Regions from separate parts of the Shewanella sp. LC6 genome, predicted to be linked through region 3. Evidence: predicted binding sites of a transcription regulator. Region 3 holds the regulator's gene; each other region holds the start of a gene.
What was found. Region 3 encodes MetJ, which represses methionine synthesis genes. Its sites were predicted from a motif close to TAGACGTCTAGACGTCTA; they were not measured.

Region 1 (4,550 bases), 1.7 Mb from region 3:
TTGTTGCACGATAGCGCGGGCAATCAGTGCCCGTTGTTTCTCACCGCCGGAGAGCCTTTCATATTGCTGATAGCGCTTATGGCTAAGACCTACCTTTTCAAGCGCCTTGATAATTTTTTCACTATCACCGCTGGAATTAGTATCGAACATCCCTTTGTGGGGCGTGAGCCCCATAGCAACGAGTTGCTCTGTGGTCATATCAAAATAGTGCGGCGTATCCTGCTGCACCACAGCTACTTTGCAGGCAAATGCCTTGGGCGAAAGCTCGTTAATGTCCTGCGAAAACAAACTGATTTGCCCCAGAGTTGGGCGAATAAAACGATATATACAACGCAGTAAACTGGATTTACCCGCACCGTTAGGGCCGATTAATCCCAGCATTTCACCGCGTTGTAGGGCAAAGTTAATCCCTGAAAGAATGGTTTTGCCTTCGATGGTCCAACTTAATTGGCTGACATTGAGTGCCACATTAGCTAGCACCGCCGAAGATTGCACATCTGTTGACGTGGAAGGCTTCATTTAAAGCAGCTCCCACAGGCATATTTTGTACCCAAACCCAGTAGCACCATGGGCCACAGGGCGAAACGTATCAATATCATTTTCTGCTCCCTCGAGTCACCCGCTCGAGAACTAAGGCTGCACGCAGCGAAAACAGAAATAGGCAGGTCTCCTGACTTGTAGCAAAGAAGGTTCTAGGTTCTAGGTTCTAGGTTCTAGGTTCTAGGTTCTAGATTCTAGGCTCTAGATTCTAGGCACTTCTTTTAACTACTCACAGTTGCGGGTACAGTTCGGGCTGGCTGATGGGCAGCACCCCGATTCCCTATTATGTTTGGGTTGATCCGGCGTTTATAACGACTATTGCCTTAAGCGAATAGCGCAGGATAAAGCGAAATTCCCAACACCTATTTCTGCGACATTTAAACTTAGCGAACACCATGTGCTATCTCGCTCAAACGTCAGGGAAAAGCATTATCCTATATCTTGCTCATTAGGCAATGCAGTTTAAATCAGAAAATGTTCATCATCCCATTTAGCATGAGATTTCAAACTCAATCAGCATGGCCCGATGGCCAGTCTAAGCGCCAGTATCGAGTCCCATGTTTATCTTCGAGTACATTAATCGTCACCACCGCGGCAACCGGTAAAGTCAGTTGACTGTAAAACCCTACCGTTCTCACCGCCCCCAATGCTCTTGCCATTAAATGACGGATCACCCCGCCGTGGGTCAAAACCCAGATATTGGCTGTGGGTGCATCGGCATTACACTCGCCGTGGGCCTGTTCATCATCCAACGCCAGCAGGGCAAACTCTTTATTGAGGATCTGCTCTATTGCGCCATCGATACGAGCCTCAAAACTTGCCATCGTTTCACCATTGGGCGGCGACACGGTCCAAGGATCTTGCCAATAGGCCGCCATGCGCTCGCCATCCTGTTGATATAACTCATCGAGTAAGCGACCATCCCAATCGCCAAAATCCATTTCTTGTAGATCCTCCAGTAGGTTGACCTCAAGCGGCGAAGGCGTTGGTGCAGCTAAATGTGAACTCTCAGACAAGCTGGAATGCGGCTCCAGCGCCAACTCCTTGGCAAATTCAGCGCAGCGCCTTGAGGTGGAGCTGTAAATACCGTGGCATTCACTGGCCTGCAAAGCGACTGCTGCCAACATCTGCCGCCAGCCCTTCTCGCTCAGTGGAACATCGACTCTGCCACGTAAAATAGCCCCGCCCTCGCATTCCCCATGGCGTAACAGTAATAAGCGAACTTGTTTCATATATGCCTTTTAAAAATCTTAGGACCTAAACTCTAGATTCTAGATTCTAGATTCTCGCTCCTAATGACTTTCACCTTGCCCTGACAATCCGATGTCGCGTATTATGGACGTCTATACGTATAAATGTCCAAACCATAACGAACGACATTCAATAATAAAATGCAATTTACCGCAGAATTGCATATTTTTGGACTCAACTTAGCTGTAGTAAAGGTAATCATTTATGGCGATATCTCTCCATCGAGCCAGCCAAACACTGGCAGACATTCGCAACCAGTTGTCAAAGCGCATTCTGATTTTAGACGGCGCCATGGGCACTATGATCCAAGGCTACAAGCTAGAAGAAGCCGATTACCGTGGCGAGCGTTTCAAGGATTGGCATACCGACGTTAAGGGCAATAACGATCTTTTAGTGCTCACGCAGCCACACATCATCAAACAAATTCACACCGACTACCTATTAGCCGGTGCGGATATTATTGAAACCAACACCTTTAACGCCACAACTATCGCCATGGCCGACTACGATATGCAGTCGCTGTCCGCCGAAATTAACCGTGAAGGTGCGCGCCTCGCCCGTGAGGCCTGTGATGAAATCGAAAAAGCCACGGGTAAACCACGTTATGTCGCCGGTGTGTTAGGACCCACTAACCGTACCTGCTCTATCAGCCCCGATGTTAACGATCCCGGATATCGTAATATCCACTTTGATGAGTTAGTGACCGCTTACTGCGAATCGACCCGCGCCCTGATTGAAGGCGGCGCCGATATCATTATGGTCGAGACCATCTTCGATACCTTAAACGCTAAGGCCGCATTATTTGCCATCGAAACCGTGTTCGATGAACTCTTTGGCGCTAACTCGCCAGCACGTTTGCCAGTGATGATCTCCGGCACTATTACCGATGCCTCGGGCCGAACCCTTACCGGACAAACCACCGAAGCCTTTTATAACTCCCTTCGCCATATCAAGCCGTTATCTATCGGCCTTAACTGCGCCCTTGGGCCAAAAGAGCTGCGTCCCTACGTTGAAGAACTGTCACGCATCGCCGAATGTTATGTGTCGGCGCACCCTAACGCGGGTCTACCAAACGAGTTTGGCGGTTACGATGAAACCCCAAAAGACATGGCCAGCGTTATCCAAGAATGGGCCCGTGAAGGCATGCTCAACATTATTGGCGGCTGCTGTGGTAGCACACCCGAGCATATTAAGGTCATTCGCGAAGCGGTGGAACCGTTTGCCCCGCGCGTATTACCCGAGATCCCCGTCGCCTGCCGTTTAGCAGGTTTGGAACCGCTCACTATCGACGCCCAAACCCTGTTTGTGAACGTGGGTGAGCGCACCAACGTTACTGGCTCGGCCAAATTTTTAAAGCTGATCAAAGAAGGCAAGTTCGAACAGGCGCTCGATGTCGCCCGTGAACAGGTAGAAAGCGGCGCGCAGATCATCGACATCAACATGGACGAAGGCATGCTCGATGGCGTGGAGGTGATGCATAAGTTCTTAAATCTTATCGCCTCTGAGCCAGATATCAGCCGCGTGCCGATTATGATCGACTCCTCGAAGTGGGAAGTGATTGAAGCGGGCCTCAAATGTATTCAAGGCAAGGGTATTGTTAACTCTATCTCCCTCAAAGAAGGCGAAGAGAAGTTTATCGAGCAGGCAACCCTCGTTAAACGCTACGGCGCGGCGGCCATTATTATGGCGTTCGACGAGCAAGGCCAAGCCGATACGAAGGCGCGCAAAGTCGAAATCTGTACCCGCGCCTACCGCGTGCTGGTCGATAAGGTCGGCTTTCCGCCCGAAGACATTATCTTCGACCCGAACATCTTCGCCATTGCCACGGGTATCGATGAGCACGATAACTATGCTGTCGATTTTATTGATGCCATTAAAGAAATTAAGGCCACCCTGCCCCACGCGATGATTTCGGGCGGGGTATCGAACGTGTCGTTCTCCTTCCGCGGTAACAACCCAGTGCGTGAGGCGATTCACGCAGTATTCCTGTACCACGCGATTAAAGTCGGTATGGATATGGGGATTGTCAACGCGGGCCAGTTAGCGATTTTTGACGATATCGACCCAGAGCTTAAAGTACGGGTCGAGAACGTGGTGCTCAACCTGCCTTGCCCGGTTGAAGGCTCGAGCAATACCGAGCAATTGCTTGATATTGCTGAAAAATTCCGTGACGATGGCTCAAGTGCCGCTAAAAAAGAAGATTTAGAATGGCGCTCATGGCCAGTTAATCAACGTCTCGCCCATGCGCTGGTGAAAGGCATCACCGAATTTATCGACGAAGATACTGAAGCGGCTCGCCAAGCTGCCTCCCGTCCGCTGGATGTGATTGAAGGCCCGCTAATGGACGGTATGAATATCGTCGGCGACCTGTTTGGCTCGGGTAAAATGTTCCTGCCACAGGTGGTCAAATCCGCGCGGGTGATGAAAAAGGCCGTGGCCTACCTCAATCCCTTTATTGAAAAAGAAAAAGTCGCAGGTCAGTCGAACGGTAAGATTTTGATGGTGACCGTAAAAGGCGATGTGCACGATATCGGCAAGAATATTGTCGGCGTGGTGCTTGCCTGCAATGGCTTTGAAGTGTTCGATTTAGGCGTGATGGTGTCAGTAGAGCGCATTCTTGAGGCGGTGAAAGAACACAATATCGATATTATCGGCATGTCAGGGCTTATCACCCCAAGCCTCGATGAGATGGTGCACAATGTGAAAACCTTCCACCGTGAAGGGCTCACCATTCCAGCGATTATCGGCGGCGCTACCTG
Region 2 (4,550 bases), 650 kb from region 3:
CTAGGGTTAATGCCACGCCTTGGTTTTCTTTCCCAAGGGCTTTTAAGAAAAACACCGCGCATTGATGGACGATATTCTCCTCGGGATTGCTGGGTAACTTATGCGCCCAAGCTCCCACTTGAGTGAGACTCACCCCAGCATCCGCCGCCGCAATCGTGACTCTATCGCCGAGTAAACTGCCATCAATGGGCGCAAGTGCAGCGCCCAATAAATCAAAACCCACACCCACATTACCCATAGAGGCGGGAGCGTAAATGGTCAAACTCATACACTCACCTCACGAGTCCAATTTAAGGTTCTTAATACATCGGCAAAGGCACCTGCCGCAGTCACTTCTGTGCCCGCACCATAACCACGTAGCACAAAGGGAATCGGCTGATAATAACGGCTGTAGAATGCCAAGGCGTTTTCACCGCCTTTTACGCTATAAAGTGGATCGGTAACATCGACTTCGGTGATACGCACATAACACGCGCCTTCTTCAATCTGCCCGACATAACGCAGCACTTTACCCTGCGCTTTCGCCTCCGCCACTCGCGCCGCAATCGCCGCATCAGCCTCGGGTAAACGCGCCATAAAACTTTCCACATCGCCTGAATCATCAAAACCTGCGGGTAAGACTGAGTCGACAACAATATCATTTAGTTCAAGTTTCAAACCCACTTCACGGGCCAAAATCAGTACCTTACGCGCCACATCCATGCCACTTAAATCATCGCGAGGATCAGGTTCAGTAAAGCATTTTTCCCGCGCCAGTTTAGTCGCCTCAGAAAGTGACATCCCCTCATCAAGTTTACCGAAGATAAAGGATAAGGAGCCTGACAAAATGCCATTAAACTTGTGCAATTTATCACCGGCGAATAACAGTTTTTTCAAGTTATCGATAACGGGTAATCCTGCGCCCACGTTGGTCTCATACAGAAACTGCCGACGTTGCTTTAATGCTGTTTGACGCAAAGCTTGGTAATAGGCGTAATCGCGAGTGTTAGCCTTTTTATTTGGCGTCACAACGTGCATGCCCGCGTTCATCACCTCTAAATACTGGTTCGATACTTGATCGCTTGAAGTACAATCCACCAGCACAGGGTTTAATAACTGTTGCTCTTTCACCCACGCCAATAGCGCAGATAAATCGCTTGGCTGCTGACTGTCGGCAAGCAGGTTTTGCCAATTGTTTAAATCAATACCCGCACTATCGAGTAACATCTTGCTTGAATTGACGATACCGCAGACACGAATGCTAATGTGCTGCTCTTTTAGCACGCTCGCCTGTTGTTTGATCTGCTCCAGTAAGCCTGCGCCAACGTTACCGCACCCCACTAAAAACACATCTAAATACTGCTGCACATCGAAAAAGCCCTGATGACAGGCTGCAACCGCATGTTTGGTCTTTCGCTGCTCAATCACAGTTGAAATAGAACGTTCAGAAGAGCCTTGGGCAATCGCGATAATATTCACACTCGCCTGTGCTAATGCTTGGAAAAACCGCGCCGCCACACCTTTATGGGTACGCATGCCATCGCCAATTAACGAGACAATGGCTAAGTCATGGCGCATTGCAATCGGTTCTAGCAAGTCACTTTTAATTTCTAACTCAAACTCTTGCTCAAGCGCCGATTTCACCTTGGCGGACTCACTGGTCGCCACACAAAAACTGATGCTGTATTCGCAAGAACTCTGGGTGATGAGTGACACAGAAACGCCACTACGGGAAATTGCAGCCAGTGTGCGACTCGCCATGCCGACCATGCCTTTCATACCAGGGCCTGATACATCAAACATGGTTTGATTATCCAGATTAGAAATGGCCTTCACCTGCAAACCGCTTTCATCGGCCTGATTCGATACCAGAGTGCCGGGCGCATCGGGATTAAAGCTGTTTTTGATATAACAGGGGATGTGGAACTGGGCGATAGGCGCAATAGTTTTAGGATGCAGCACCTTAGCCCCAAAGTAAGACAGCTCCATCGCCTCTTGATAACTGAGCTGTGACAACAACTTAGCATCGGTAACAACCCGAGGATCGGTATTGTATACGCCGTCAACGTCGGTCCAAATCTCGCAGCTTGAAGCATCTAAACAAGCGGCCAGCACGGCAGCAGAGTAATCAGAACCGTTACGGCCTAAGGTCACAACCTTGCCGTCTTCATCGGCGGCGGTAAAGCCGGGCATCACCCAAACCCGCTTCTCATCGAGGGCAAGATTTTTAAATCGCGGTTTGCTGACGGCAATATCGACCACGGATTCTAGCGGACGACCACGGCCTAAAAATAGTTCACGTGGGTCTAGCTGCGCCGAAGTAATGCCTTTTGCCAGCATGACTTGCTCCATCAACGCAGCAGACAAACGCTCACCCGCAACCACGATCTCGGCGCGCACCCCGTCAGGGCATTCCTGCAACAGCGTAATACCGCGTAATCTGTCATGCCAACGTGCAAGCTGCGCGCTTAGTCCGGCGAACAGCACTTCGCTCTGGCTACTAGAGAGTCCAGAACTGACCGCATCCTGATAGAGCGAGGTAAACACCCGCTCAACGTGTTGAATGACTGGTGAATAATCTTCCCCTTTCACCGCCACATCGACCATTTCAAGCAGAGCGTTTGTCACTGTTGCAGGCGCAGAGAGCACTGTCGCGACTGGCTCAGCTTTCGCTGCCTTGGCCACAATATCCGCCGCCATTGAAAATCGCTGCCAATTTGCAAGCGAGGTACCACCAAATTTCATCACTTTCATCTTGATCTCCTGTACCGCGCCCGACTAAGAAACATAAGCTAAAAACAAAAAAGCCCGCTTCTTTGTGGGAAGCGGGCTCGTCGTTAAAATTCTTTAGGGTGTATCAGCCCGCCCCCACTCTGGTTGTAGTGGTGGTTGTAATAATGGTAATTACTACGAAACCAAGGCTATGCATACGTTTAGACTTATCTATGTCAATGTGATGTTAAACAGAATTGCCTTTTTCACCTAACCTTGTCAACCCCCAAACTGGATTATTTATGCACAAATCTTTCACTTGAGTAAATTAGTGATTCAAGATTAATAAATATCAAGTTTTCATAGGCTAAAAATACGTTTTCATCAATACAAAACTGTTTACGTAAACGTAATGCTAGACAATTACAATCAATTTAACCTATTAAAAAATAAATAATTTATAATGATATTTTTTCATCATTCGAAAATTAAAGCATTTCAGTCTGTTTCCACACATAACAAAGGGCAACTCATAAAAAACCACAATTCATCTTTTGTATCGTCATTAATCTCAGTAAATCGAACTCACAAAAAGCTGTGCGATATCTAACATAAGCAACTTCAAATTATCGCCAGCACCCTAAAAGCGCGTTATTATGCGCGCACATTCCGAACCGGAGGCGATATGAAGATCACCCAACACAGCGCGGTAACCATTCATTACCGTTTATCAGATCAAGAAGGCAGACTTTTAGAAGACTCTTTTGATGCCGAACCAATGTTGTATCTGCATGGTACAGAAAACCTAATCCCAGGATTAGAAGCCGCATTAGAAGGTAAAATTAAGGGCGAAAAACTGGACGTGACGATCAGTGCCGAAGAGGCCTATGGTCCGTACCATGATGGCCTTCGCCAGGCAGTACCATTAGAAGCATTTGGTGATATCGAAGACATCGTGCCAGGTATGCGCTTTATTGCAGAAACTGAAATGGGCCAGCGTCCAGTTCAAGTCATCGAAGTTAAAGATGATGTTGTGATTGTTGATGGCAACCATCCATTAGCAGGCCAAGCACTCAGCTTTAGCATTGAAGTCATCGATGTACGTGAAGCGACAGCTGAAGAAATTGCCCATGGACATATTCATGCACACGGCGGATGTGGCAGTCATGGACACAGCCATGAACATGACCATGGCGGCGGATGCTGTGGTGGCTCAGGTCATGATGTTGGTGGCTGCTGCGGGGGTTCTGATGACCATGGGCATCACCACCATGACCATGATCACGAAGCTTGTGACACACCTAAAGCGGGATGTGATGGCAACGGTGGCTGCGGCTGCCGCGGCTAATGTAGGTTCACAAGCCTAATAGCCCTCCCAGAGGAGCTGATAAAAAAGCACTTCCTTAAATAAGGAGGTGCTTTTTTTATCGCCAAATGATTATAATCAGCAGGTAAATAGGGAAGTTTAAAATCAAACAGCATTTTCAGCTGAAAAAACAATATTTTCAAATCGATATAAACATCACGCAACGGAGTGCATATGTTAGCAAAACCAGTATATGAAGTTTTACCCTTTGGCTATATGGTACTAGGCTGTTTAAGCTTTATGCTGCTAGAACCTGATTATGCGCTGATTGCTGCTCTTGTTGTGTTTGTTTTGGGCGCCAGAATTTACAATTTACGTTCTCAAAATCGCCGAACCGATCCTGTAAAACGCCGAAAATCTGGATATCTACCTAAGACAATTTACGATTTATTGCCTTTTATTTATCTCTTTTCTGCCTTAGCTATTTTTAAATTTTTCCCTAAAAATCTTTATCCTTTGCTGGCCATTATGTTACTCAGTTATAGTTTTTATA
Region 3 (4,550 bases):
CTCGGCGGTAACAATCGGCATCGGCTAAGCTGGAACCACCAAATTTATGTAAGTGACAACGTGCCATCTATTATTCCTCTACTGACAAGCCGCTACGGCGGCCAATCCTGCTTGAATATCTGCAACTAAGTCGTCGGCATCTTCAATACCAACCGACAAACGTAATAGGGTGTCTTTAATGCCAGCTTGAAAACGCGCCTGCGGCTCCATCGCTCTGTGGGTCATGGTCGCGGGCACGGCTACGAGACTCTCGACGCCGCCTAAACTCTCAGCCACGCTGAATAAACTTAATACATCTAAAAAGGCGACCACTTCAGCCTCGCCGCCCTTAAGCTCAAAACTCAGCATAGCGCCAAAGCCTTTTTGTTGCTTGGCGGCAATGGCATGACCGGGATGATCTGCAAGACCTGGGTAATACACTTTACTCACGACTGGGCTGTTACTCAGTAACTCCACAATCCGCTCGGCATTGCGTTGGTGCTCACGAATGCGCACGGCTAAAGTACGCAGGCCGCGCAGGGTTTGATAACTGTCAAAGGCAGAACCGGTTAAGCCTAAGGTGTTCGACCACCAATGTAAGGTCTCACCGAGTTGAGGGTCTTTGGCGATCACCGCGCCGCCCACCACATCGCTATGGCCATTAATGTACTTAGTGGTGGAGTGGATAACGATATCGGCGCCGAGCAATAGCGGTTGCTGCAAAATCGGCGAGAGGAAAGTGTTGTCCACTATCACTAACGCGCCCACACCATGGCTTGCCTTGGCAATAGCTTCAATATCAACCACCCGCAGTAATGGGTTGGACGGGGTTTCAATCCACACCATTTTAGGTTGCTGGGCAATCGCTTGCGCAAGTGCTTGGCTGTCGGTTTGATCGACCACCAGCAGTTTAAATTGGCCTTTTTTCGCCAAATTAGTAAATAAACGGTAAGAGCCACCGTAGCAATCGTGGGGCACCACCAGTAAATCATCTGGGCCCAGTAAAGTGGTCACTAAGGTAATGGCTGCCATGCCAGTACAAGTCACGACACCGGTTGCGCCTTTTTCCAGCTTAGCTAAGGCATCGCCTAAGATGCTGCGGGTAGGATTGCCGGAACGGCTGTAATCAAATTCGCGAGGATTTTTATGACCATCGAAGGCGTAATTAGTCGACAAATAAATCGGTGGCACAACTGCGCCATATTGAGTATCGCTTTCGATACCCTGACGCACTGCCAGTGTGGCTAATTGACGCTCTGCCATGGGTGGACTCCTAAATTCGGTAGACTGATAGAGATGTCTGGACGTCTAAATGTACCTAAGCCCAGTGGTATCGTCAATAGGCGTTAAGACGTTTAGACGTCTAAACATAAAGAAATCTGTTTGCAATCGCTAAGAAATAGTAGCAATAATTTGACTGTAATCTGTAAGGGTTTAAAATCTGCCCCGAATTTAGCGTTATAACAGGTGAGTCAATGACTGAATGGAATGGGGAATACATCAGCCCCTATGCTGAACATGGCAAGAAGAATGAACAAGTAAAGAAAATTACTGTGTCTATTCCGCTCAAAGTGCTAAAAGTCCTCACGGATGAACGTACGCGTCGTCAGGTCAACAACCTGCGCCACGCAACGAATAGCGAACTGTTGTGCGAAGCATTTTTGCATGCCTACACCGGCCAGCCTCTGCCTGATGATGCCGATCTGTCGAAAGAGTGCCCAGACAGCATCCCCGCTGAAGCGAAGCGGTTGATGGACGAAATGGGGATCGAGTGGGAAGACATGGAATAACGCTTAAGCGTCCATAATCCTGCCGTAACTAATTATTAGGGATCGTTAATACTCATCCGGCGTGGTGGGTTAAAGTAACGATCCCTATTTTGTTTTGATGGAATCCTATGTTCTCCTTGATCGATCCACAAACGCTTGCTATTGCGTCTGTGATTGTGTTTTTAGGTGCCCTCACCCAGAGTCTGATTGGGTTTGGCTTAGCCGTGGTCGCCAGTCCGTTGCTGTATATCGTCGATCCCCAATTAGTGCCCGCCCCCGTGATTGTGATGGGATTTTCCATCGCGCTACTCACCCTATTGCGTGAACGCGGCCATTTAGAATTCAATGGCTTGCAATACGCGCTCATCGGTCGGGTGCCCGGTGGCTTTATCGGTGCCAGCCTATTACTGTTTGCGCCGCAGCCGATTCTTGGTTTAGCAATTGCCGCGATTGTGACGGTTGCCGTGGTGCTCAGTTTGTATAAATTCAGCCTGCCGGTGAACAAAGCGACTCTGTTTGGCGCGGGAGTCGTCTCGGGGATCTTTGGCAATATCGCCGCCATTGGTGGTCCGCCGATGGCGATTTTATTGGCGGGTAAGGATGCTTCGCAGTTTCGCGCGGCGTTATCGGCCTTCTTTATCTTTAGTTCGACCATTGCCTTGGCGATTCTTGGTGTGACGGGCCTACTCGAAATCAAGCACTTTTGGCTGTCGCTAATGCTATTGCCCTCGGTCTTTTTAGGCTATCTCGTGGCGGGCAAACTGGTGGGAAATGTGGATAAACATAAGACCAAGATGGCGACCTTAGCGCTCTGTGCTATCAGCGCCTTAGTGCTCACGGTCAAATCAGTGATTGAGTTATTACCGCAATAACCTCATGCCAATTGCAGCCAATCGCAGCCATAAAAAAAGCACCGTTTAACGGTAATGCCGTTCACTTAAGAGTGAACGGCATTTTTCTTTGGTCTAACCGGAAACTTGTTTTTGCTCATTTTAAGGACTCGTGGATATGCCCTTTCCCGTTTACCATCCAGCTTAAATTGCCGTGCATTTCGTTCTATATCCAATACGTCTCTCGGGACATTCCCCGGTGTTTGTGATGACAGTTGTGTCAACTTGAAGATGATATAACTCGCCGCATCCCGAAAACTCAGTTGATTGGGATGGACCGATGGCAAGCTTTTAGCCATCAGCAACATCTTATATCTAATGAGATTGTAGGCCAGTAGCACGCCCCATAACTCTTGAGTCACCAGCTCCGGTAGTTGACTGCGGAGCGTAAAACGGCTCTCCAGTAGATGTTGTTTCATCTCTCTATAGCCCAGTTCGATTTCCCATCGATGGGCATATAAGTCGACGATGTCTTCGCTGGGGTAACGCATCGGGTCTGTCAACGAGGTCAAAATGGCGACTGACTTACCTTTCACTGTCTTAGTGAGTAAACGCGCTTCAAGGGTATCTGGGAGCTGCGGCCATTTCTTTCTGGCTTGAGGTGTCGTGGTGAGTTTCACCCACTGGTCATGTTTCCCCAGCGTTCGCACTACTTCATATTGAGTGCCTTTCTTCAGTGGCAACAACCAGTGGCTATCAGGTTGCGCTTGCTGCCAAGCGTGCAGCAGGCCGAGCGAGTAAAATCCTCGGTCAAATAGGGTTAGGCTGTGATTGGGAATGCTAGGAATGAGCTGGGACGCTAAGTTCATTTCATTTTCGGCAACCGAATCAAAGGCGCTGTTGACCAATAAATGGCTGCTTAACTCCATCAAGCAAACCATGCGAATTTGCGGATAAGCCGCTTCGCCTAAAGCGTTGGCGGTTCGTCCAAAGGCGGCTTGATTTTGAACACTATCGGGTGTCCGCCACACGACACCGTCAACACCATACAAGTTAAGACCGCACCAATGAGGATGTTCAGCTCTCGCGTGCCAGGTATTGGCGCTGCGGCTAAATACTTCTCTAATAACCTCACTGCCCAATCGTTTACGCGCCTGAGTCACGGCGCTGCGTGCAACATAATCAATCTCTTGCGGCAAAACAATGTCGAGTTTGTTGATGAGTGACCGAACAGACTCCCCTCGGAACAAAGCCATTCCGATAACGGCCCAAATCATCGCGTCCATCGGCAATTTACGCCGTCTTAACGTCGCAACGCCCTGGGAGTCTAGGCAAGATTGAATTAACTCAGGTTCTAACACATCAGCTAAGCAGGTGAATTCGGTTAGGCGGGTAATATGGGTACGGGCGAGTGCTTCTGAGAGTTGCATAAAAAATCCGATGACATGAGGTCATCGGATTTTGATCTTTTCAGCGAGATCGTCAAGCGATCTGTCTTAACTGATCGGCATTACCGTTTAACGGTGCTTTTTGTTGCTGTGGATACGAGCTGTCATCCATTCGAGCATCACTTAATCGCATTTAAGTGATACTTATTGCGCTAGCATCAATACGTTAGCTTAAGTAACTTTGGCCTGCATACACAATAAAGTGTCTCAGGGCGAGCACGCCGGTTAAGCTGGCACAGGCCACCATAATCATTGCGCCCTTAGTGTGGCGAGTCGCTGCGGGAAGCAGCATAAATAGCAATGGCACACCAAAGCCAATCCCCACGACACCAATCCAGAATACGCTTGCCCACACGCCAGAGGTGAGTGATGCCAGCGCCGCAGCCGCCGCTCCGCCCTTAAAGTACAAGGCGCAGAACAACATAAACAGGAACATGATTTCGATTGCCATCACAGGCAATTCTAAGCCATGCATTTTAGCTAAGGTCTTGTCGTGGCTATCGGTTTTGAACATCACCAGCGCC

Region 1: the regulator MetJ is predicted to act here: its motif matches at 1,877-1,894, upstream of metH (methionine synthase).
Region 2: the regulator MetJ is predicted to act here: its motif matches at 2,906-2,923, upstream of thrA (bifunctional aspartate kinase/homoserine dehydrogenase I).

The regions. Positions count from the first base shown of each region.
Region 1 is NZ_CP043902.1:4,028,213-4,032,762, forward strand. It holds gene FJD32_RS18150 (ABC transporter ATP-binding protein) at 1-519, opposite strand, end outside; cobalamin riboswitch at 643-874, opposite strand; gene FJD32_RS18155 (histidine phosphatase family protein) at 1,050-1,772, opposite strand; gene metH (methionine synthase) at 1,996-4,550, shown strand, end outside.
Region 2 is NZ_CP043902.1:1,382,549-1,387,098, reverse strand. It holds gene thrB (homoserine kinase) at 1-268, opposite strand, end outside; gene thrA (bifunctional aspartate kinase/homoserine dehydrogenase I) at 265-2,733, opposite strand; gene slyD (peptidylprolyl isomerase) at 3,377-4,039, shown strand; gene FJD32_RS06160 (hypothetical protein) at 4,232-4,550, shown strand, end outside.
Region 3 is NZ_CP043902.1:731,923-736,472, reverse strand. It holds gene FJD32_RS03365 (bifunctional aspartate kinase/homoserine dehydrogenase II) at 1-67, opposite strand, end outside; gene metB (cystathionine gamma-synthase) at 79-1,242, opposite strand; gene metJ (met regulon transcriptional regulator MetJ) at 1,455-1,769, shown strand; gene FJD32_RS03350 (sulfite exporter TauE/SafE family protein) at 1,877-2,620, shown strand; gene FJD32_RS03345 (IS4-like element ISSba6 family transposase) at 2,686-4,008, opposite strand; gene nrfD (NrfD/PsrC family molybdoenzyme membrane anchor subunit) at 4,193-4,550, opposite strand, start outside.